2 regions of the Sinomonas atrocyanea genome follow, and region 1 is predicted to be linked to the other one. Evidence: predicted binding sites of a transcription regulator. Region 1 holds the regulator's gene; the other holds the start of a gene.

The links. Region 1 encodes LexA, which represses DNA repair genes until DNA is damaged. Its sites were predicted from a motif close to TCGAACANNTGTTCGA; they were not measured.
Region 2: SA2016_RS02225 (HNH endonuclease signature motif containing protein) is a predicted target of LexA. The motif match lies at 5,305-5,320, and genes of this name have one in related genera.

Annotation. Positions count from the first base shown of each region.
Region 1 is NZ_CP014518.1:1,812,292-1,824,301, reverse strand. Features, by position in the region: gene priA (bifunctional 1-(5-phosphoribosyl)-5-((5-phosphoribosylamino)methylideneamino)imidazole-4-carboxamide isomerase/phosphoribosylanthranilate isomerase PriA) at 1-615, opposite strand, end outside; gene SA2016_RS21755 (CG2302 family histidine operon protein) at 646-804, opposite strand; gene hisH (imidazole glycerol phosphate synthase subunit HisH) at 808-1,479, opposite strand; gene hisB (imidazoleglycerol-phosphate dehydratase HisB) at 1,563-2,195, opposite strand; gene SA2016_RS08395 (histidinol-phosphate transaminase) at 2,243-3,364, opposite strand; gene SA2016_RS08390 (LysM peptidoglycan-binding domain-containing protein) at 3,457-3,828, opposite strand; gene lexA (transcriptional repressor LexA) at 4,182-4,889, shown strand; gene SA2016_RS08380 (ATP-dependent DNA helicase) at 4,898-6,982, opposite strand; gene hflX (GTPase HflX) at 6,975-8,582, opposite strand; gene SA2016_RS08370 (class I SAM-dependent methyltransferase) at 8,913-9,524, shown strand; gene SA2016_RS08365 (DUF488 domain-containing protein) at 9,536-10,078, shown strand; gene dapF (diaminopimelate epimerase) at 10,088-11,029, opposite strand; gene miaA (tRNA (adenosine(37)-N6)-dimethylallyltransferase MiaA) at 11,040-12,010, opposite strand, start outside.
Region 2 is NZ_CP014518.1:456,971-468,980, forward strand. Features, by position in the region: gene SA2016_RS02210 (TerC family protein) at 1-366, opposite strand, end outside; gene SA2016_RS02215 (S53 family peptidase) at 647-2,644, shown strand; gene SA2016_RS02220 (ribokinase) at 2,761-3,711, shown strand; gene SA2016_RS02225 (HNH endonuclease signature motif containing protein) at 3,732-5,246, opposite strand; gene fbaA (class II fructose-bisphosphate aldolase) at 5,473-6,495, shown strand; gene SA2016_RS02235 (DUF3151 domain-containing protein) at 6,495-6,929, shown strand; gene SA2016_RS02240 (CG0192-related protein) at 7,054-7,641, shown strand; gene SA2016_RS02245 (hypothetical protein) at 7,708-7,968, shown strand; gene glmS (glutamine--fructose-6-phosphate transaminase (isomerizing)) at 8,052-9,872, shown strand; gene SA2016_RS02255 (NAD(P)/FAD-dependent oxidoreductase) at 9,894-11,153, opposite strand; gene SA2016_RS02260 (alpha-amylase family glycosyl hydrolase) at 11,158-12,010, opposite strand, start outside.

The DNA of each region.
Region 1 (12,010 bases):
GCTGGAGATGCCGCCGGAGGCCACGACGGGCTTGTCCGTGCGGGCGCACATCTGCTGCAGGAGCTCGACGTTGGGCCCGCGGAGGGTGCCGTCCTTGGTGACGTCGGTGACGACGTAGCGGGCACACCCGGCGTCCTCGAGCTGGGCGAGCACGTCCCAGAGGTTCCCGCCCTCCTTGGTCCAGCCGCGGCCGGCGAGGGTCGTGCCGCGCACGTCGAGGCCGACGGCGATCCGCTCGCCGTGGCGGGCGATGGCCTTGGCCGTCCACTCGGGGTCCTCGATCGCCGCCGTGCCGAGGTTCACCCGGGCCACCCCGAGCTCGAGCGCCGCCTCGAGGGAGGCGTCGTCGCGCAGGCCGCCGGAGAGCTCGACCTTGAGCGAGAGGCCGCGCACGACCTCGGCGATGAGCGCCCGGTTGTCGCCGCGGCCGAACGCCGCGTCGAGGTCCACGAGGTGGACCCACTCGGCGCCGGCGTCCTGCCACGCGTGGGCTGCATCGAGCGGCGAGCCGTAGCCGGTCTCGCTGCCGGCCTCGCCCTGGACGAGCCGGACGGCCTGGCCGTCGACGATGTCGACGGCGGGCAGCAGTTCGAGGACGGGGGCCTGGTCGGTCATGGTGTCTCCCTCAGTGTCGTCTCCGCCGGCTCACGCGGCCGGCAGGGTCAGCAGGTAGGCCGCCACGAGGGCGGCTGCGGCGAGCGCCCCGAAGGCGATCCAAGTCCAGTTGGGCAGTCCTTGGCGGCGGAACGAGACGGCACCACCGACGAGCAGCCCCGCGAGGCCGAACAGCAGCACGGACCACATGCGTCAGGACGCCCCGGCAGCGGGCTTGGTGAGCGACTCGACCCAGTTGCGCAGGAGCCGGGCCCCGGCGTCGCCCGACTTCTCGGGGTGGAACTGGGTGGCGCACAGGGGGCCGTTCTCGACCGCGGCGATGAACGGCGCGCCGTGCTCGCTCCACGTCACGAGCGGGGGCGCCATGCGCGGCTGGGCCACCTCGAAGTCCCACGACTGCACCCCGTAGGAGTGCACGAAGTAGAAGCGCTCGTGCTCGACCCCGGCGAAGAGCTTCGAGCCCTCGGGGACGGTGACGGTGTTCCAGCCCATGTGCGGGACGACGTCGGCGGGGAGGAGCTCGACCGTGCCGGGCCACTCGCCGAGGCCCTCGGCCTCGACGCCGTGCTCGATGCCGCGCTCGAACATGACCTGCAGGCCGACGCAGATGGCGAGGACGGGCCGTCCCCCGGCGACGCGGCGGCCGATGATCCGCAGTCCGTCGACCGCGGCGAGCTCCTTCATGACGGTCGCGAAGGCCCCGACCCCGGGCACGACGAGGCCGTCCGCCGCGAGCGCGTCCTCGGCCTTCGAGCTCAGGGTTACGGCCGCTCCGGCGCGCTCGAGGGCGCGGACCGCGGAGCGGACGTTCCCCGATCCGTAGTCGAGCACGACGACGGTGGGCCGGCCGTGCGGGTCCGGCACCTTCTCCGCGGCGTGCCTCGGGTCGACGACGACCGCGCCCGGGGTGCCCTCGGGGGCGGTGGGAAGGGCGTCGGGCGCCGCGGTCACAGGGCCCCCTTCGTGGACGGGATGGCGTCGCCGATGCGCGGGTCCGGCTCGACGGCGGCGCGCAGGGCCCGGGCGAAGGCCTTGAACTGGGCCTCGACGATGTGGTGGGGGTCGCGGCCCGCGAGGACGTTCATGTGCAGGCAGATCCCGGCGTGCAGGGTGATGGCCTCGAACACGTGGCGCGTGAGCGAGCCGGTGAAGTGGCCGCCGATGAGGTGGTACTCCTGGCCTGCCGGCTCCCCGCTGTGGACGAGGTAGGGGCGCCCCGAGACGTCCACGACCGCGTGCGCGAGCGCCTCGTCGAGCGGCACCGAGGCCTCGCCGAAGCGGCGGATGCCGGCCTTGTTGCCGAGCGCCTGCTTGAGGACCTCGCCGAACGTGATCGCAATGTCCTCGACGGTGTGGTGGACGTCGATATGCGTGTCCCCGGTCGCCTTCACGGTCAGGTCGATCAGCGAATGCTTGGACAGGGCCGTGAGCATGTGGTCGTAGAACGGGACGCTGCTGGAGATGTCGGAGCGGCCGGTGCCGTCGAGGTTGATGTCGACGAGGACCGAGGACTCGCTCGTGGTGCGCTCCATCCGCGCGGTCCGCTGGGTCACGGGCGCGGTCTGCAGCTCGGTACTCATGGGTGTGTGTCCTTCGATCAGGCGTCTGCGGGGGTGCTTCTTTTATTCTAGGCGGCGGGCAGGCGGCCGTCCGCGGCGAGGAGCTCCTCGAGCCGCGTCAGGAACGCGCTCGTCTCGCGCTCGGTGCCCGCGGTGACCCGCAGGCTCCCGGGGATCCCGACGTCGCGCACGATCACGCCCGCCTCGAGCAGGCCGTGCCAGATCTTCTGCGGGTCGCCGAGACCTGTGAAGAAGACGAAGTTCGAGTCCGAGGACGCCGGGGTGAGGCCCATGCGCGCCAGTTCCTTCACGATGCGGTCCCGCTGGTGCTTGATCTCCTCGACCTCGGCCATGAGGGAGGCCCGGTGCTCGAGCGCGGCGAGCGCCGTGGCCTGGGTGACGGCGGAGAGGTGGTACGGGAGGCGGACAAGGCGCAGCGCGTCGATGACCTCGGGGGCGGCGGCGAGGTAGCCCAGGCGTGCGCCGGCGAGGGCGAAGGCCTTGCTCATGGTGCGCGTCACGATCAGCCGGGGGCGGCCGGGCAGCAGCGTGAGGGCGCTGTGCGTGCCGAGCTGGGCGAACTCGGCGTACGCCTCGTCGACGATGACAATGGCCTGGCTCGCCTCGCCCGCCTCGTAGACGGCCTCGACCACGTCGAGGCCGAGAGCCGTCCCGGTCGGGTTGTTGGGCGAGCACAGGAAGACGATGTTCGGGGCGAGCTCGCGCACCTGGCGCGCGGCCGAGGCTGCGGTGAGCTCGAAGTCCTCCTGGCGGGTGCCCTTCAGGTACGCGGTGCCGGTCCCGGCGGCGAGCAGCGGGTACATCGAGTAGGTGGGAGGGAAGCCGAGGGCCGATCGCCCCGGGCCGCCGAAGGCCTGGAGGATCTGCTGCAGCACCTCGTTCGACCCGTTGGCGGCCCAGAGCTGCTCCGGGGCGAGGCCGTGCCCGAGGTACTCGGCAAGGGACTCCCGCAGCCGCGTGAACTCACGGTCCGGATACCGGTTCAGGCCCCCGACGACTCCGCGGACGGCCTCCACGATGGCGTCCTGGACGTCCTGCGGGACGCCGTGGGTGTTCTCGTTGACGTTGAGCTGGATGGGGACATCGATCTGCGGCGCGCCGTACGGATGCTGGCCGCGGAGGTCATCGCGGAGAGGGAGCCGGTTGAGTCGCTGAAGCTGGTCGTCCACTGCTCCAGCCTACGCCAGCGCCCTCGGCGCACCCCATTCGGAGGCGGCAGGACAGGGCGTTCGTGACGCCCGGCACCGGAGCCGCCTTGCGGCTACTTGAGGACCGGGACGAGGATCTGTTCGCCGGGGAGCACCCGGACGCCGGTGAGGCCGTTGAGGTCCTGGATCTGACTGACGGTGACCCGCGGATCCTGGTTCGGCACGCGCCGGGCGGCGATCGTCCACAGGGACTCCCCCGGCTGCACCGTCACGGTCACGGTGGCCCCCGGGCCGGTGAGGGGCGCCGCGCCCGCCTGGGCCGGCACCGTGAGGGCCGCCCATGCGATGAGCATCGCGAGCGTTGCCAGGAACAGCGGGACGACGACGAGGACGATGCGTCCCCGCCGCGTCAGGCGCAGCGGCGTGCGGGAGGTCCGTGCCGCGCGGGGTGCCGCGAGGGGGCCGAGATGGATCGCGTGTGCCATGGTCTGCCTTCCCCTGCACCTCCCGGGTCCGGCGGCGCGGCGGGCTTCGATTCTTCGAAGCTCCAGCGCAGGAGCGGGACTCGGAGGTGCAGTTTCTTCGAATGCATCTTCGAACTTCTTGGTTCCTTCCTAGCACCTGTCCACGAACAATGTCCAGACTCGCTCGAACATGTGTTTGAAAGGTGCACACAACTGTCCTACGGTGGGAGCAGCACGGGGCACGGGCCCGAACCTTCGGACCGGCTGCTCCCTCTCAAGGCCATGGAGACATGGTGCGGAGGGGGTCCGACAGTTCTGGTCCCGAGCCGGTACAGACCGCGCGGAGGCGCGGGCGGCGAAGGGACAGGGACGGCATGGCACCACGGACGAAGGCGGCAAAAGGGCTGACGGCGCGCCAGAAGAGGATCCTCGAGACGATCCAGCGCTCGGTACAGCTCAAGGGGTACCCGCCCTCGATGCGCGAGATCGGCGACACGGTCGGGCTCGCTAGCCTCTCGAGCGTCACGCACCAGCTGTCGCAGCTGGAGAAGCTCGGCTACCTGCGGCGCGACCCGAAGCGTCCGCGCGCCATGGAGGTCCTGATGCCGCTCACCCTCGACGAGGGCGAGCTCAGCGTTAGCGGCGAGGGCGCCGCGGCGCTGCTCGGCGCCGGCGGGGCCACGCTGGAGACCATGGCGTCCGCAGCGGACACGGCCATGGTCCCGCTCGTCGGCCGCATCGCCGCCGGTGGCCCGATCCTCGCCGACCAGGCGGTCGAGGACGTCATGCCGCTCCCCCGCCAGCTCGTGGGCTACGGGGAGCTGTTCATGCTCCGCGTCAAGGGCGACTCGATGATCGATGCGGCCATCTGCGACGGAGACTGGGTCGTCGTCAGGCGGCAGAACAGCGCCGAGAACGGCGACATCGTCGCCGCCCTGCTCGACGACGAGGCCACGGTCAAGACGTTCCGGCAGCGTGACGGCCACACCTGGCTCCTGCCCCAGAACACCAGGTACGAGCCCATCCTGGGCGACGAGGCGACGGTCATGGGCAAGGTCGTCTCGGTGCTGCGCTCCGTCTGAGCGCAGCCTCAGCCCGCCTGCGCGAGCCTCCCGAGCGCGTCCAGCACCACGCGGCGGTCCGTGGTGCCCCACAGCGGCGGCAGTGCCCCGCGCAGGAAGGCGCCGTAGCGCTCGGTGGCGAGGCGCGAGTCGAGCACGGCCACGACCCCGCGGTCCGCGGTCGTGCGGATGAGCCGCCCGGCGCCCTGGGCGAGGCGCACCGCCGCGTGGGTCGCGGAGACGCTCATGAAGCCGTTGCCCCCGGCCTGGGCGACGGCCCGGGAGCGGGCGGACATGAGCGGGTCGTCCGGGCGCGGGAACGGGATCCGGTCGATCACGACGAGCCGGCACGACTGCCCCGGCACGTCGACCCCCTGCCAGAGGGACATGGTCCCGAACAGGCAGGTGTCCGGCTCCGCCGCGAACTGCTTCACGAGCGCGCTCATGGACGACTCGCCCTGGCACAGGATCGTGGTCTCCAGCCGCGACCGCAGCTCGTCGGCGGCCTCCTCGGCCGCGCGCCGCGAGGAGAACAGGCACAGCGCCCCGCCGCGCGAGGCGGCAAGGAGTGCCTCGAGCTCGTCGAGCGCCTCGGGCGAGACGCCGCGGCCGGGCTTGGGCAGGTGCCGGGCGACGTAGAGCATGCCCTGCTTCGGGTAGTCGAACGGGGAGCCGACGTCCACGCCGGTCCAGGTGGGCGCGCCGGGCCCCAGGAGGCCGAGGGCGCCCGCGGTGGGCTCGAAGGCGGAGCCGATCGCGAGCGTCGCGCTCGTGAGCACCACGGTGTGCCCGTCGAAGAGCCCGTCGCGGAGCCTGCCGCCGATGCTCAGCGGCGCGATGTGGAGCATGGCCGGTGCGTCGTCGTCCGGCGTGGAGTAGCCCGTGACGGGGTCCGGGGCGCCCAGGCGGGTGACCCAGACGACTTCGCGGTTGGCCTCGGCATCGAGGAGCCGCTCGCAGACCTCCAGCACGGCCATGAGCCGCGACCGGGCGACCTGCCGGGCGCCGTCGGCCGACTGCGACTCCCCAGGCTTCGAGTCGGAGAGGGCCACGCGGCACGCGTCCCGGACGAGCGCGACGTTCTGCGCCTGCTCCTCGTTCAGGCCGCGCGCCAGGAGGCCGGTAGGTGCGGAGGTGAGCGAGAGCTCCAGGGCGGTGGCGGCGCCCTGGAGCGCCTCGACCGAGATGGCGCAGTGCCGGCGCGCGCTCGAGGCGGCCGCCTGGATCATCTGCCCGGAGAGCTGGGCGCTCACGGCGCCGGTCACCCGGTCGGCGAGCTCGTGGGCCTCGTCGACGACCACCACGTCATATTCCGGGAGGACATTGAGGCCCTCGAAGGCGTTGATGGCGAGCATCGCGTGGTTGGTCACGACGATGTCGGCCTCGGCCCCGCGCTGGCGGGCGAGCTCGCTGAAGCATTCGGCGGCGAAGGGGCACTTCTGCGCGCCGAGGCACTCAAGGGCGGTCACGGAGACCTGCCGCCAGGCACGGTCGGTGACGCCGGGGACGAGGTCGTCGCGGTCCCCGGTCTCGGTCTCCTCGGACCACTCGCGCAGCCGCTGCACCTCGCGGCCGAGCTGGCTCGTGGGCCCGGCGCCCGGGTGGGGCACCGCGTCCTCGCCGAGGGAGAACAGCTGGCCCTCGGCCGGCTCGTCGGTCGGGAACCCGCCCTCGAGCTTGTGCCGGCACAGGTAGTTGGAGCGGCCCTTGACCAGGGCCACGTCCACCGGCCGGTCCAGGTGGGGCGTGACCGCCTCGAGCAGGCGCGGCAGGTCGCGGCCCACGATCTGCGCCTGGAGCGCGAGCGTCGCGGTGGCCACCACTGCCGGGCGGTCGCTCGCCTGCGCATGCGCGATGAGCGGCACGAGGTACGCGAGCGACTTGCCGGTGCCGGTGCCGGCCTGGACAAGGAGGTGCTGGCCGTCGGCGATCGCCCGGGCGACCTGCCTGGCCATCTCGTGCTGGCCGTCGCGCTGCTGGCCGCCCATCGCGGCGACCGCCGCGTCCAGGAGGCCGAGCGCCTCGCGCTCGTCTGCCGCGCCGGCGGACGGTGGGCGCACGACGGCGGGCGCGCCCCCGCCGTCGTGCGCTGCGGTGCGGTGGGGATCAGTCATGGACGACGAACGGCTCCAGCTCCGCCGCGAACTCCTCCCGGACCACGACCTCGACGCGCGTGCCCGACTCGACGTGCTCGAGCGAGCGGATCTCCGCGCTCGAGGTGTGCAGCCGGTTGAGGATGTCGCCGCGGCTGTAGGGCACGAGGATCGTCAGGGCCACGTCGGGGCGCGGGATCGCGTCGCTGATGGCCTCCTTGAGCTCCGCGATGCCCTGCCCCGTCCGGGCCGAGACCACGACGTGGCGGGGCTCGCGCTGGCGGAGCCGCTCGAGGACGAACGGGTCCGCCGCATCGGCCTTGTTCAGGACGATGATCTCGGGGACCTTCCGGGCGTCGACGTCGGCGAGGACGGCGCGCACGGCGGCGATCTGGCCCTCGGGATCCGGATGCGACGCGTCCACCACGTGCAGGATCAGGTCGGCGTCCGCGACCTCCTCGAGGGTCGAGCGGAAGGCCTCCACGAGCTGCGTGGGCAGCGAGCGGACGAACCCGACGGTGTCCGCGAGCGTGTACGGCAGGCCGTCCGGAGTCTCGGCCCGGCGCACGGTCGGGTCGAGGGTCGCGAACAGCGCGTTCTGCACGAGCACGCCCGCGTCCGTGAGGCGGTTGAGCAGCGAGGACTTGCCGGCGTTGGTGTAGCCGGCGATCGCGACCGAGGGGACCTCGTTGCGCTTGCGGTTGGCCCGCTTGGTCTCGCGGGCCGGCTTCATGCCGGCGATCTCGCGGCGCAGCTTGGCCATGCGGGTGCGGATGCGCCGCCGGTCGAGCTCGATCTTGGTCTCGCCGGGGCCGCGGGAGCCGATGCCGCCGCCCGCGGCGCCGACGCGGCCGCCGGCCTGCCGGGACATCGACTCGCCCCAGCCGCGCAGGCGCGGGAGCAGGTATTCGAGCTGGGCCAGCTCGACCTGGGCCTTGCCCTCGCGGCTCTTCGCGTGCTGGGCGAAGATGTCGAGGATGAGCGCGGTCCGGTCGATGACCTTGACCTTGACGATGTCCTCGAGCCCACGCCGCTGGGACGGGGAGAGCTCCGAGTCCACGACCACGGTGTCGGCCCCGGTCGCCGCGACGATGTCGCGCAGCTCGAGCGCCTTGCCCGAACCGAGGAAGGTCCCCGCGTCCGGCTTCTGGCGGCGCTGGACCACGCCGTCGAGCACCTCGGACCCCGCGGTCTCGGCCAGCGCGGCGAGCTCGCGAAGGGAGTTCTCCGCGTCCTCGAGCGTGCCCTCGGACCAGAGGCCGGCGAGCACGACGCGCTCGAGGCGCAGCTGCCGGTACTCGACCTCGGTGATGTCCTCGAGCTCGGTGGACAGGCCCGCCACGCGGCGCAGGGCGCGCCGCTCGGCGAGGTCCTGCTGGTCGCCGTCGTAGTCTCCGTGCTCAGTCTCGACGTCGGAGATGGCCAGCGCACGGCCGTCGCCGAGCGCGCCCCGGGGGCGCTCCGAGCGCTGGTCGGCCCGGGAGCCCTTGGCGGTTGCAGCCTCCTCCTTCGCGAGGATCCTGTCAATCACCGCCTGGATGTCGGCCGGGCTGAGGTCCTGGGGCGCGTCGCTGCCCCCTGCCGCACGGGACGATCCCGTGGTGTGCTGTTCGTCGGTCATGGTCTCCTTCGAGGATGCAGTTCCAGAATAGTGCGGGCGCGCGGCGGCGCCACTGCGAGGCGGGGTGGGCTGTGGAAAAGCGCCCAGAGGGTGCTCGGGCAGCACGGTGCTCCTTGGTGGTCTCTGTTCGTGGTCCGGCCGGAATGGTCCATCGGCTCGGGGAAGGCCCGGAAACCCCGGCTGCGCACCTCAGGGGAGGGCAGCGGGAGGTGTCATCGGGTCACTTGAACAGGCGCATGAATCAAGTATACCGGATGCTGGGGGCCGCCCGCGGGGCACTGCCCGTGCGCGGCTCACGCCCCCGTCGGATTCGCACTAGGCTCGATTCCCATGGACCAGGCACACTACTTCAACGCCGACCCCGACATCCCGGACGTGCGCCGGCCGCTCGCCGTGGTCCTCGAGGGGCGCGAGGTGACGCTGCGGACCTCGGCTGGCATCTTCAGCCCGGACGGCATCGACAAGGGCACCGCGGTGCTCCTGGCCGAGGCGCCCGACCCGGCCCCCGAGGGCCACCTGCTCGACATCGGCTGCGGCTGGGGGCCGATCGCGCTCACCCTGGCCCTGCGCTCCCCCGCGGCCCGCGTCCACGCGGTCGACGTCAACACACGCAGCCTGTCCCTCACCGCCGAGAATGCCAGCCTGCTCGGGCTCGCCAATGTGGCGGCCGAGCTCCCCGGCGACGTCGACCCCGACATCCGCTTCTCGACCATCTGGTCCAACCCGCCCATCCGCATCGGCAAGGCCGCGCTGCACGAGCTGCTGCTCACCTGGCTGCCGCGGCTCGAGGTGGGCGGCGAGGCGTGGCTCGTGGTGCAGAAGAACCTCGGGGCGGACTCGCTCGCGCGGTGGCTCGCCGAGGAGCTCGGTGACGCGTACGACGTCGCGCGGCCGGCCACGTCGAAGGGCTTCCGCGTGCTGCGCCTCACCCGCCGCCGCTAGGGGTCCGGCCCATGACGAAGGTCTTCACCATCGGCCACTCGACCCGCCAGCTCTCCGAGCTCGTGGCGATGCTGCGCCCCCACGGGGTGACGGAGCTGGTGGACGTGCGCTCGTTCCCGGCGTCGAGGAAGCATCCCCAGTGGAACCAGGACGCCCTCCGCGAGGGGCTCCCCACGGGGCTCGGCTACCGGTGGCTGCCGGCCCTGGGCGGCCGCCGGCACACGCCTGCGGGCACGCCGACTCCGAACGGCGGGTGGCGGGTGAAGGGCTTCCGCGACTATGCCGACTACATGGCCGGCAGCGACTTCCACGAGGGGCTCACCGAACTCGTCGGACTGGCCGAGGAGGGCATCCCCGCCATCATGTGCAGCGAGGCAGTGCCGTGGCGCTGCCACCGCAGGCTCATCACCGACGCTCTCCTCGTGGCCGGCGTCGAGGTGGTGCACCTCATCTCGCCCACCTCCCAGGAGCGCGCGCAGCTCACGCCCTTCGCCCGCGTCGACGCGGACGGGCGGATCACCTACCCGCCGCCGGACGGGACGGGTGCCGGCTGAGCGCTGGGCTCAGCCGAGGGTTCCGTGCGCCACGATGACCGCGGGGCCCGAGAGCTCGACGTGCTCGCGGCCGTCGGGGCCCGGCACGAAGGAGACCCCCACCGTGCCGCCGGGGACGCCGACGGCCCACCGGTCCGGGGCACCGGCCCCGGCCCAGTACCGGATCGCGACCGCGGCCGCGCAGGCCCCGGTCCCGCAGGACTGGGTCTCGCCGACTCCGCGCTCGTGCACGCGCATGGTGATGCTGCCCACGCCGGCGGACACGAGCGGGTCCGAGGGCACGACGAACTCGACGTTCGTCCCGTGCGGCGGCACGGGGTCGACGAGCGGGGCCGTGTGGAGGCCGAGTCCTGCGAGCTCGCTCGATTCGGCGAGCGCCACCACGGTGTGCGGATTGCCCATGCTCACGCTCAGCCCGGGCCGGGCGACGTCGAGGCCGGCGGCGGTGACGGTCGCATCGCTCGCCTCGGCGGCGGCGTGCTCCGGGTGGATGAACGTCCAGGGGCCCATGTCCACAGCGAAGCCGTCCTCGCGCCGCTCGACCCGCTTCACCCCGGCCCGCGTGCCGATGGGCAGCACCTCGCCGGGCGCGAGCTCGACGAGGCCGGCATCGAGCAGGAAGGCGACGAAGACCCGCACCCCGTTGCCGCACATCTCCGAGAGGGACCCGTCCGCGTTGCGGTAGTCCATGAACCATTCCGCGCCAGGCTCCTCGGCAAGGAGTGCCTCGCCTTCGGGCAGGCGGCGCGAGCGGATGGCGCGGATGAGGCCATCGGCGCCGAGGCCCTGGTGCCGGTCGCAGAGCGCCGCGGCCTCTGCCTCGCCGAGGTGCAGTGCTCCGTCGGGGTCGGCGACGAGCACGAAGTCATTGCCGGTGCCGTGCCCCTTGGCGAAGGGCAGGCCCGCCAGGGCTGCGAGGACGTGGGGTACCGAGGTCGTCGGAACGGTCATGCCCTCAAGCCTACCGGGCCGCGCCGCGGGCCTCGGGTTGGGGCGGTGAAGCCGCCACCGATGAGGAGTCGGCCTCCCGGACCACGGCGAGCGCCTGCTCGATCAGGTCCGGGGCCTGCGCGTCCAGCCAGTGCACGCGCGGGTCTGCGCGGAACCAGGTGAGCTGCCGGCGCGCGAACTGCCTCGTCGCGACGATCGTCTCCTCCGTGGCCTGCTCCGTGGTGGACGTCCCGTCCAGGACCGCAAGGAACTGGCCGTAGCCCAGTGCCCGCGACGCGGTGCGTCCGTCGCGCAGCCCCGCGGCGGCGAGCCGGGCGACCTCGGCGGGCAGGCCGGCGTCGACCATGCGGTGGACGCGGGCGGCGAGGCGCCGATGCAGCTCGGCCCGGTCGAGGTCGAGGCCGATCTGGACGGCGGGAGCCGCGTACTGGCGCTCGGGCATGAAGGAGCTGAACGGCCGTCCCGTGAGCTCGTGCACCTCGAGGGCGCGGATGACCCGCCGCGCGTCCCCCAGCCGGCCTGCGGAGACGGGGTCGACACGGCGCAGGCGCTCGCGCAGCGGCCCGAGGCCGCGCTCGGCCGCCTCGGCCTCGAGGCGGGCGCGGACCGCCGGGTCGGTGCCCGGGAACTCGAGGACGTCGAGCGCGGCGCGGACGTAGAGGCCCGAGCCGCCCACGAGGATCGCGCGCCGGCCGCGGGCGTGGATGTCCGCGATCGCCGCCCGCGCCCACCCCTGGAAGCGGGAGACCGAGGCCTCCTCGGTCACCTCGAGCACGTCGAGGAGGTGGTGCGGGACGCCGCGGCGCTCCTCAAGGGTGGCCTTGGCGGTGCCGATGTCCATGCCGCGGTAGAACTGCAGCGCATCGGCGTTGACGACCTCGCCGTCCAGGGCGAGCGCGAGGTCCACCGCGAGGTCCGACTTCCCGGACCCGGTCGGACCCACCACCGCGATGACCGGCGGCGCGGCGGGGACGGAGCCGG
Region 2 (12,010 bases), 1.4 Mb from region 1:
GCCGGCGAAGATGAACGCCGAGCGGGCCACCAGCGCGAAGACGATCCCGAACAGGACCACCTTCTGCTGGTCCTCGCGGGGCACCCGGAAGCTGGCCATGATCACGAGGAACACGAACAGGTTGTCGACCGAGAGAGCCTTCTCGGTGATGAAGCCGGCGAAGTACTCGCCGCCCATCGTGGGGCCGCCGAACATGAGCACGAGCAGGCCGAACACGATCGCGGCCCCCACGTAGAGGGAGGACCACACGGCCGCTTCCCTGAGGGTGGGAACGTGCGCCTTGCGGATGTGGAAGAAGTAGTCGAAGGCCAGCAGGGCCAGGATCACCACGATGGTGATGCCCCAGACAAGGGGAGAGACGGACATCGAAGTCCCTTTCGCAGGTAGGCGTAACCGCCACAAGTCTCTCCACCACCCGATTCCGCGGATGGCCGCTGCACCCGGCCGGGCTCCGGCGCCCGACGTGCTGACGTGTGCAGCGCTTGGGATACTCCCCTGCGCAGGATCAAGCCTACCGGGCCGCCGGGCGCGCTGCCAACTCATGGCGAACTCCCAGCTTCTGGACACTCCCTGTAAGGCATTCGGTGCAACTAGTGTCGCTCGAAGCCGGATGCACTGGGGTGTCCGGCCGAAGGGGAGATGAAGCATGGCACCAGATCACGGTTCCCACCGGCTGTCCCTGCGCGTCCTGGCCGTCACCGCGGCCGTGGCCAGCGCAGTCGGGCTCGCCGCCACGAGTGCGGCGGCCGCGCCGCCCAACCCCCCTCCCAAGAGTTCGAAGTCGTTCCCCGGCTCGGTCCCCTCGTGGGCAGGATCGCGGACCAAGACCGGCATTCCGCTCAGCAACACGACCGTCGAGGGCGAGATCTACTTCAACCTCCCGGACCTGGCCGGGGCGAAGGCTGCGGCGGACGCAGTGTCGACCCCAGACAGCGCCGCCTACGGCCAGTACCTCAAGCCCGGGGACTGGATCTCGAAGTACGCCCCGACGCAGGACACGGTGGATGCGACCGTCAACTGGCTCAAGGCGCAGGGCCTCGTGATCATGGGCGTCCCGCAGAGCCGCCTGTACGTGGTCTTCCGGGGCACCGTCGCCCAGATCAACCAGGTGTTCAGCACCACCGAGCAGAACTACTCGTTCGGGGGCCAGACCCTCATCGGGCCGGCCACGGCGCCTTCGGTGCCCGCGGACATCGCGGCCTCGATCCAGTCGGTCTCGGTGGACCAGGGCCGGCTGCTGACCCGCCCGGCCCTCGCGTCGCCCACCTCCGGTGAGGCGTCCCCGTCGTCGCCGGACGGCAACAAGCCGATCCAGCCGCCGGTGACGGCGCCGTGCTCCACCTCCTGGGGCGAGAAGAGCGTCACCCTGCCGGAGGCCTACGGCACCACGAGCTTCCCGACGTTCATCTGCGGGTACACCCCGAAGCAGCTCCAGGGCGCTTACGGCGTCTCCACGCCGGGGACGGTGAGCAGCACCGCGGGCTCCGGCCAGACGGTCGCGATCATCGACGCGTACGCCTCGCCGACCATCGAGTCGGACACCAACACGTGGGCCGCTGCCAGCGGCGTCCCCGCCCTCGCGCCCGGACAGTACAGCCAGATCGTGCCGGACTCGCAGATGTTCCTCGACCAGGCGCTCTGCGCGCAGCCGAGCGGATGGCAGGGCGAGCAGACCCTCGACGTCCAGGCCGTGCACGGCCTCGCGCCCGGGGCCAACATCCTCTATGTGGGCGGGTTCAACTGCGGCGGCGGCCTCGACATCGCGATGTCGACGATCCTCGACGGGCACCTCGCGAACATCGTCTCCAACAGCTACGGCAATGTGGGCGAGGCGCTCTCCCCGGACGCCCTCCAGGGTGAGCAGAACATCCACCTGCAGGCGGCAGGGGAGGGCATCGGCCTGTACTTCTCCAGCGGCGACTCGGGCGACGAGAAGGCCAACCTCGGCTACGCGTCGCCGGACTTCCCCGCAAGCTCCCCGTACGTGACCGCGGTGGGCGGCACGAGCCTCGCGGTGGGCGCCGATGACACCTACAAGTTCGAGACCGGCTGGGGCACCGCGCGCCAGCGCGTGGTGCAGGACGCCTCGGGCAACCTCACCTACGCCGGCTCCCTGCCCGGGCCGTTCAGGTTCGGTGCCGGCGGCGGCACGAGCGCCGTCTTCGCCCAGCCCGCCTACCAGAGCGGGCTCGTGCCAGCAGCCCTGGCCGGCGGCCACCGCGTCTCGCCGGACGTCGCGTCCCTGGCGGACCCGTACACCGGCTACCGCATCGGCCTGAGCCCCATCACGAACGACCACGTCCTCAAGACGGGCGGCTTCGCGTTCGAGACCTACGGCGGCACCTCGCTCGCCAGCCCCCTGACGGCCGCGCAGATGGCGGTTGCCCAGGCCACGGCCAACAAGGTCATCGGGTTCGCGAACCCGGCGATCTACGACACCGCAGCGGCGGGAGGGGCGGAGCATGACGTCGCGCCGCCGGCCAACCCGGTCTCGGTCGCCTTCTCGAGCACGGTCAGCGGCAACACCTACCTGGTGGGCATGGACCACGATTCGTCCCTCGCGACGGCGCCGGGCTACGACGACGTCACCGGCGTCGGCAGCATGACCGAGGCGTTCGCGCAGCAGGTGGCGGCGGCGCACTGATCCGCTCCTGAAGGAGCGCGCACGGCGGGGCGCACGACGGCGGGTGGGGACCGGCGTCGTGCGCCCCGCCGCTGTCCTAGGGTCGCCCCGGGAAGGGCGACCCTAGGATGAGTCGCATGGACTCCACCGTGGTCGTGGTCGGATCACTCAACGCGGACCTCGTCTTCTCCGCGGAGCGGATGCCCGCACCGGGCGAGACCGTCGCCGGGACGGGCTTCGCCGTCCATCCCGGCGGCAAGAGCGCGAACCAGGCGGTCGCCGCGGCGCGGCTCGGGGCCGCCGTGCGGCTCGTGGGGAGCGTCGGCGACGACGCGCACGGGCGCCTGCTCCTGGCCTCCGCCACCGCCGCGGGCGTGGACGTCTCCGCGGTCCGAGCGGCCGGCGGCGTGCCGACCGGGGTCGCGGGGATCACCGTCGACGCGGAGGGCGAGAACAGCATCGTGATCGTGCCGGGGGCGAACGCCCTGCTCGGCCCCGCCGAGGTCGCAGAAGCGGCGCGGCCGCCCCTCGCCGCCTTCGAGGGCTCCGCCGTGGTGTGCCTGTGCCTCGAGGTGCCCCAGGCCGCGGTGCTCGCCGCGGCCCGGGCCGGCCGCGCCGCGGGCGCCCTCGTGCTCCTCAACCTCTCTCCCTACGCCAGCGTCCCGGCGGAGCTCGCGGCGTGCGTGGACGTGCTGCTGGTCAACGCCCAGGAGGCCGGGCAGCTGCTCGGGCGGGACGGCCTCGGGTCCGGCGCCCTCGACTGGGACCTCGTGCGGACGGGCCTGGCGGACCTCGGGTTCGAGCGGGCGATCGTGACCCTCGGCCCGCGCGGCGGAATGGTGCTCGGCCCGGACGGGACGGCGCAGATCGAGACGATCGGCGTGGAGACGGTGGACACGACCGGCGCAGGAGACGGGTTCGCCGGCGCCCTCGCGGCCCGGCTCGCCGCAGGCGACGGCCTCGAGGACGCGGCCCGCTACGCCGCGGTCGCCGCCGCGCTCGCGACCACGCGCCACGGCGCGCAGCCCTCGTACCCGGACGCCGACGAGGTCCGGGCTGCGCTCTCGCGGGAGGCTGCGGGCTCGTAGGCGTACCGGAGTTTCTGCGGTCAGAACGGCGGGGGTGATTCCTCCCGCACCGCGACATCCGCGCCATGGGCCGGAGTGCCCGGTGGTTCCCCGCGCGTTGCCGGCTTGCCCGATGGTCCCCGTGGTGGGTGGTCGGTGGCCCTGGGGGCGAGGACGTGGTCGCGGTCGAGGGGCTCGGCGGGGAGGGCCTGGCCGAGGAGGGTGGTCCAGATCAGGGCGGGGGCGGGTGTGCCTGTGCCGTCTGTGCCATCGGTGTCCTCGGTGGTGCGGTCGTGGGTGAGGTGGTGGAGGGCGAGGGACTTGAGGGCGTGGTGCTGGGGGCACAGGAGGGCGAGGTTGGCGGCGTCGGTGGTGCCGCCGTCCTGCCATTCGGTGGTGTGGTCTGCCTCGGTGTTCTGGGCGGGGCGGGTGCAGCCGGGGACGCGGCAGGCGCCGTCGCGGTACTGGAGGAAGCGACGCAGCCCGGCCGGGGGCCGGTAGGCGGTGCGGCCGAGGGCGAGGGGTGTGCCCTCGGCGTCGGTGAAGAGGCGCTGCCATGTGGGCGCGGCGGCGGCGAGGGCGCGGGCGGTGGCCGGGTCGATGGCTCCATGGCCGTCCAGGATGGCGGGGGCGTCGGAGGCCCCGAGGGCGACGGCGAGGGGGATGTGGACGACGATCTCGGCCTTGACCTCGGCGAGCAGTTCCTCGGGGAAGGGGACGGCCGCCGAGGGCGCCGCCGCCGTGCGTTCCCGGGCGCCGAGGACCGCGTGGGCCAGGGCATCCGCCCGGAGCTGGGCGAGGGTGCGTGCCTCGCCGTCGGCGCGGCGGGCCGCGCGGGCGAGGGCGTCGGTGCGCTCGTACATCCCGGTGGCCGTCTCGGCGGGAAGGAGTGCGGAGAGGGTGCACATGCCGTCGCCTTCGGGCTGCAGCCAGACCCTGCGGTCCTCGCGGGCCGCGGCGCGGCGGTGGGCCATGGAGCCGGGGTGGAGGCGCTCGCGCAGGTCGCGGGCGAGGGCGCGGAACTCGCCCGGGGTGCGGAGGCGTCCCTGGCGGGTGCGGACCCGGGCGAGGGCCTCGAGGGCGTAGGGCTCGGCGGCGTGCTGGGGCAGGGTGGCGGCCTGGTCGACGAGGGCGCGGGCGTGGGCCTCGGTGATGTCTCCGGAGGCGAGGGCCTCGTGCACGGCCGGGTGGGTGTTGACCAGCGCGGTGGAGAAGTTCAGCGCCCGGGCGGCGGTGTGCTCGGAGGTGCCCTGCAGGGCGGCGAGCTCGGAGACGGCGACGGCGTGGGCGATGTTCCCGCTGAGGCGGGTGGGCTGGCCGTGGCGGCCCTCGAGGGGCTCCTCGGCGATCTCGGCGGCGAGCCGGTCGACCAGGACGGCGCGGAGGGCGGCGCTGTAGGCGTCGAAGTCGGCCAGGGCATGCAGCGCCCGCGCAGTCCCTCCTGGGCCGGCCAGGGCCTCGGCGGAGACCTCGAGACCACCCGCGAGGACATCGGGGAACCGCGACGCGAACTCGAGCTCCACCACCGCACCCACCACGGTCTCACCCCCCAGCACCGAATCGTAAATGTATTCCCATCCTATCGTCGATCACAAGCGGAAACCATAGACATATTCGATCGCTTGTTCGATGGCAATGCCGGATCTGGGCTCTCCCTGTGAGCCAGCCACACGCCGTCGTCATCTGCCGCGACCGAGAGGGACCACCCCGGGGGCCCGTCGCTAGGATGGGCAGTGGCCCATAACACGCGGTTCGCGTGGACCCACCGTCGAGGAGCACTCAATGCCTATCGCCACCCCTGAGAAGTACGCAGAGATGATCGACTCCGCCAAGGCCGGCGGCTACGCATTCCCTGCGGTGAACGTCACCTCGTCGCAGACCCTCAACGCCGCCATCCGCGGCTTCGCCGAGGCCGGCTCCGACGGCATCATCCAGGTCTCCACGGGCGGTGCGGCCTACTGGTCCGGCGCCTCGGTCAAGGACATGGTGATCGGCTCCCTCGGGTTCGCCGCGTTCGCCCGCGAGGTCGCCAAGAGCTACGACGTCAACATTGCGCTCCACACGGACCACTGCCCCAAGGACAAGCTGGACGGCTTCGTCCTGCCGCTGCTCGCCGCGTCCGAGGCCGAGGTCAAGGCCGGCCGCGACCCGCTGTTCAACTCGCACATGTGGGACGGCTCCGCCGAGACCCTCGAGGAGAACCTGCGCATCGCCAAGGAGCTCCTGCCCCGCACCGCCGCCGCCAAGATGATCCTCGAGGTCGAGATCGGCGCTGTGGGCGGCGAGGAGGACGGCGTCGAGAACGCCATCAACGAGAAGCTCTACAGCACCGTGGCGGACGGCCTCGCGACGGTCGAGGCCCTCGGCGCCGGCGAGAACGGCCGCTACATCACCGCCCTGACCTTCGGCAACGTCCACGGCGTCTACAAGCCCGGCAACGTCAAGCTCCGCCCGGAGATCCTCAAGGACATCCAGGCCCAGGTCGGCGCCAAGATCGGCAAGGACAACCCGTTCGACCTCGTCTTCCACGGCGGCTCCGGCTCGAGCGAGCAGGAGATCGCGGACGCCGTCTCCTACGGCGTGATCAAGATGAACATCGACACCGACACGCAGTACGCGTTCACCCGCCCGGTGGCCGGCCACATGTTCGCGAACTACGACGGCGTGCTCAAGGTCGACGGCGAGGTCGGCAACAAGAAGACCTACGACCCGCGCGTGTGGGGCGCCGCCGCGGAGGCCGGCATGGCCGCCCGCGTGGTCGAGGCCGCGCAGCAGCTCGGCTCCGCCGGCAAGTCCATCAAGTAATGGCGGGGGAGCACCGCACCAACCTCCTCGGCCCGGAGCCCACCCGGCTGCCGGCCGAGACGGAGGTCTACCGCGGCCTCGCCCTCGGGGAGTCCGCCGAGGAGCTCGTGGCCGACTACCCGGCCTCCTCGCTCCTCTGGGCCATCCTCGCCGATGAGGCGTGGGCGAAGGGCCGCACCGTCGAGTCCTACGCCTACGCCCGTGTGGGGTACCACCGCGGCCTTGACGCCCTCCGCAAGAGCGGGTGGCGCGGCGCCGGGCCGGTGCCCTGGGAGCACGAGCCCAACCGGGGCTTCCTCCGCTCGCTGCACGCCCTCGGCCGCGCCGCCTCCGCCATAGGCGAGCCGGGAGAGCCCGAGCGCATCGACGAGTTCCTCGCCGGTGCCGACCCGACCGCCAAGGCCGCGATCGAGGCGCTCGGCGCCGAGGCGTAGCGCCCGGCCTTCCCGGCGCACGACGGCGCGTGGCCGGCTTCCGTACGGAGGCCGGCCACGCGCCGTCGTGCGTCTGCCGCGTCGCGCCGGGGGCGGCGACGGCTCCGCGGCCTAGGATGGCGGCGTGGCGATCATCCATCACGCGACCCTCGTGCCCGGCAAGCTCGACCTCATCGCCTCCTGGCTCGAGCGGCAGCCGTGGAGCCCCGGCCCGCCGGCGGTCGGCCGCCTCGAGCGCGTGGGCACCTACCGCTTCGATGACCCGCAGGGCGAGGTCGGCATCGAGGGCTTCCTCGTGCGCAGCGGGGAGGCCGTCCTCCACCTGGTCCTCACGTACCGCGGGGCGCCGCTCGACGGTGCGGAGGACGCCCTGATCGGCACGATGGAGCACTCCGTGCTCGGCACCCGCTGGGTCTACGACGCAGCGGGCGACCCGGTGGGCCGGGCGGCACTGATCCGCGGCGCCCGCGGGGAACAGCCCCAGGCCGTGCTCGAAGTGCACGGCCCGGAGGGCACCACGGTCCGCGCATCGGACCTGCGCGTCCGCTCCGTGGCGGCGGCCGCGGGCGAGCCGGAGGGGCAGGACGCGGCACCGCTCAGGATCGCCCGAGTGCTCGGGACTCCCGGCGTCCCGGCGGACACCGTCACGGGCCGGTGGCTGCTCGTCACGTCCCTGGACGGAGAGGACGTCACCCTCGCGGCCGCCCATTGAGAACTTTCTGCCCGATTTCGGGCAGATCTTTGGCGATGGCCCGGCTGGCGGTGCAGACTCGGTGGCGTGCCTGATGAGGAAATCGTTCGACGCATCGCCGGAACCACCGGCCTGACCGCAGGGGAAGCGGCGCGCGTCATCGAGGACGTCATCGCGTGGTACGGCGAGTCGGCGGAGGAGTACGTCCGCCGGCGGCACGGGCAGCTCCAGACCTACGGCACGCGCAACGCCGAGGCATTCCGCATCATCGCCGAGGAGCTGGCCGGCAGGCCCGTCAAGGCCCCGCCGCTCACCGAACGCCAGCTGCGGCGCATCATCTACGGCTGACGCCGCGGCAGAGCATGCCCGGCCGGTCATCGACCATCCGCCCGCCCCTGACGGGTGCGCGGTCAGAACGAGGGAGCAAGACCATGTGTGGAATCGTCGGCTACATCGGCACCGAGGCCGCCGCGCCCTTCCTCATCGAGGGGCTGGCCCGGCTCGAGTACCGGGGCTACGACTCGGCGGGGATCGCGGTGCTCGGAACCAACGGTGCGACCGTGGTGCGCACCGTCGGGCGCGTCCGCGCCCTCGAGTCGGCGCTCCCCAAGCGGCTCTCCGGCAAGGTCGGGATCGGCCACACCCGCTGGGCCACGCACGGGCCCGTCGCCGAGCGGAACGCCCACCCGCACAGCAGCGCCGACGGGCGGATCAGCGTGGTGCACAACGGGATCATCGACAACGCCGCCAACCTCCGCACCTCCCTGCGGGCCGCCGGCGTGGACCTCGCCAGCGACACCGACACCGAGGTGATCGCCCACCTCGTCGCACGCTCGGAGGCCGAGACGCTCGAGGCCGCAGTCCTCGAGACCCTGGGCCGGATCAGCGGGACCTACGCCCTCGCCGTCGTCGACACCCGGCACCCGGACCGGATCGTCGTTGCCCGCAGCGGGTCCCCGCTCATCCTGGGTGTGGGGGAGAAGGAGATGTTCGTCGCCAGCGACGTCGCAGCGCTCGTCCGCCACACGAACCGGGTGGTGCACCTCGAGGACGGCGAGCTGGCCACGGTCACCGCCTCGGGCTTCCGCACCTTCGACCGTGCCGCGAACGCGACGGACCGCGTGCCGGTCGAGATCGCCGTGGCCGCCGAGGACCTCGAACTGTCCGGGCACGAGCACTACATGCTCAAGGAGATGCAGGAGCAGCCCGCCGCCGCCGAGACGTGCCTGCGCGGGCGGCTCGACGAGCGCTTCGCCACCGCCCGCCTCGACGGGCTCGGCCTCGAGCCCCGCGAGCTCCGCAGCTTCCGCCGCGTCAAGATCCTCGGCTGCGGCTCGGCCTACTACGTCGGGCAGCTCGGCGCGCAGCTCATCGAGGAGCTCGCCCGGATCCCCGCCGACGCCGAACCGGCCTCCGAGTTCCGCTACCGCCAGCCGATCATCGAGCACGATACCCTCTACGTCGCCGTGAGCCAGAGCGGCGAGACGGCGGACACCGCCTTCGCCGTGAACGAGATCCGGCGCAAGGGCGGCCGGGTGATCGGCCTCGTCAACGTCGTCGGGTCCACGATCGCCCGGGAGGTCGACGGCGGGATCTACCTCCACGCCGGCCCCGAGGTCGCGGTGGCGTCCACCAAGGCGCTGACGAACATGGGCCTGGCGTTCGCCCTCCTCGCGCTGCACCTGGGCCGCCTGCACGATCTCTCCCACGCCGACGGCCAGCGCATCCTGCGCGGGCTCAAGGCCATCCCGGAGCAGATCCGGCGGATCCTCGACGCCGAGGACCAGGTCGCCGCCGCGGCCCGCCGCATCGCCTCGGCCAGCAGCGCGTTCTACATCGGGCGCGTGCGCGGCTTCCCCGTGGCCCGCGAGGGCGCGCAGAAGCTCAAGGAGATCAGCTACGTGCACGCCGAGGCGTACCAGACGAGCGAGCTCAAGCACGGCCCGCTGGCCCTGATCGACGAGGCGATGCCCACCATCGCGATCATCCCGGACGACGAGCTGACCGAGCGCAACATCGCCGCCGCCGAGCAGGTCCTCGCGCGCAGGGGGCCGGTCCTCGCCATCACCCACGAGGGGGTGGAGCTGGACCTGCCGGGGGTCGAGAGCATCCAGGTTCCCAAGAACGAGCCGGAGCTGGACCCCATCCTGCTCACGATCCCGACCCAGATGCTCGCGTACCACGCGGCCCTGGCCCTCGGCCACGACATCGACAAGCCGCGCAACCTCGCCAAGTCCGTCACCGTCGAATGAGGCCCCAGAAGGGGCGCGCGCCTAGCGGGCGAGCCGCCGCGGATCCACCGAAGGGTCGGCGAGCCGGTCGGGGTCGGGGACGAGCCCGCGGTCGATGATCCGCCGGGCCGCCCGCACCACGAGCGGCTGGTCGATCGCGGCGGCGCCGAGCAGGTGCCCGTCCGCGGCGACGAGGAACGCCGCGACAGGCACCCCGTCCGCCTCCCGCAGCACGGTCCGGGCTCCAGGGGCCTGCCGGGCGTCCATCGTCCCCACGGCCTCGACGTGCACGCCGTGCCGGTCCGACCAGAACCACGGCGCACCGACCTCGGCCGGGGCCTCGCCGAGCATCCCGGCGGCCGCCGCCTGGCCCGAGCGGACGGCCGCCTCCCAGTGCTCCGCGCGCCGCTGCAGCACAGCTGGGGGGCCGCCGCGCACGACGGCGACCTGCCGCCGCACCCGGGTCGCGTCGCCGGCCGCGAAGACCGCGTGATGGGACGTGGAGCCGTCCGGACCCACCACGATCCCGTCGTCGGCCTCGAGGCCTGCCGCCTCGGCGAGCGCGGTGTCCGGGGTGACGCCCACGCCGACCACCACGGCGTCGGCGGCCACCGCGCGGCCGCCGGCCAGGCGCACGAGGTGCGGGGCGGCGTCGTGCGTCCCGTCCTCGATCGCGGCAGGCGCCGCCACGAGCGTGGCGACTCCGCGCTCGCCGTGCATCGCGTGGAGCCTGAGGGCCAGATCCTCGCCGACGGCCGGCACGAGCGGGGTCGCGACAGGGTCGATGAGCGTGGCGTCCGCGCCGAGGGCCGCGGCCGCGGAGGCGACCTCGGCGCCGATGAGGCCGGCGCCGACCACGGCGATGCGGGCCCCGGGGACGAGGACGCGGCGGAGCGCGTCGGCGTCGCCGCGGGAGCGCAGGGCGAGGGCCCGCTCGCCGCCGGGGATGCCCAGGCGCCGCGGGAGGGCGCCGGTGGCCACCAGGAGGCGGTCGGCGCCCAGTCGCGTCCCGCGCTCCAGCACCGCCACGGGACGGTAGCCGGAGAGGTCCAGCGCCGTGGCGCGCGCGGCGACGACCTCCACGCCGTGCTCGGCGTACCAGGACTCGGGCGCGAGCAGGATCCGGCCGGCGTCCTCGGTGCCGAGGAGGTAGCCCTTGCTCAGCGGCGGCCGGTCGTAGGGCAGGCCCTCGGGGGAGACCAGGGTGAGGGCGCCGGCGTAGCCGCGGGACCGCAGCTCCTGCGCCGCGCTGAAGCCGGCGACCCCGCCACCCACGATGACGATGCGCTCGGGCGTGCCCACGGTCCTACTGGGCGCAGGCGTCGGGATCGGCGCCCGTGCCAGGGAACAGGACCACCTGGCCGTCGCGGACCTCCACCCGGTGGGTGCGGGTGTCCTCCGTGGCGGGCAGGCACAGGACCTTCCCGGTGCGCAGGCTGAAGCTCGAGGAATGGAGGGGGCACTCGACGGTCTCGCCCTCGATCCAGCCCTCGGCGAGGGAGGCGTCCTCGTGGGTGCACGTGTCGTTGAGGGCGAAGAAGCAGCCGGTCTCCGTGTGGAAGACCGCGATCGGTTCGTCGAAGCCGGACTCCTCGGGCTCCACGACCTTCGCGGTGCCCTCCTCGATCTCGTCCGTGCCGCCGACCACGATTCCTTCGCTCATGGGCTCCACTCTAGCGAGCGCTCGGATGCTGTCCGGCCGGAGCTCACAGCAGGCGCCGCTGGCCGGGGGCTGCACCCGTAACCAAGCGTGGCCGTAGCTGCCGAGGGAGATCTCGACGTCGCCGTCATCGGACACCCCGAGCCCCTCTTGAGGGAAGGTGCCGGACTTCAGCAGGTCAAGCAGCAGGAAGCCGCTCCAGCCGGATTCTCCGTCGGGTCGGTCGGGTCGGTCGGGTCGGCCGGGAGGTTGCCCGAGGTTGAGCGGCACGGTCACGGCCTCGGGCGAGAGGTTGTGCAGCGCGAGCATGCAGGCGTCCTCCCAGGTGTTCAGGTGGGCCAGGACAGCGTGGTGCGGGGGGTCCAGGACCCGGCACGTGCCCCAGCCGAGCTCGGGACACTCCCGATAGCGCTGGGTGAGCAGGATGATGAAGTTCAGCAGGGAGTCCGGGTCCCGCCGCGCGGAGGCGACGTTGACGTGCTGCGGCCCGTAGCCTCCT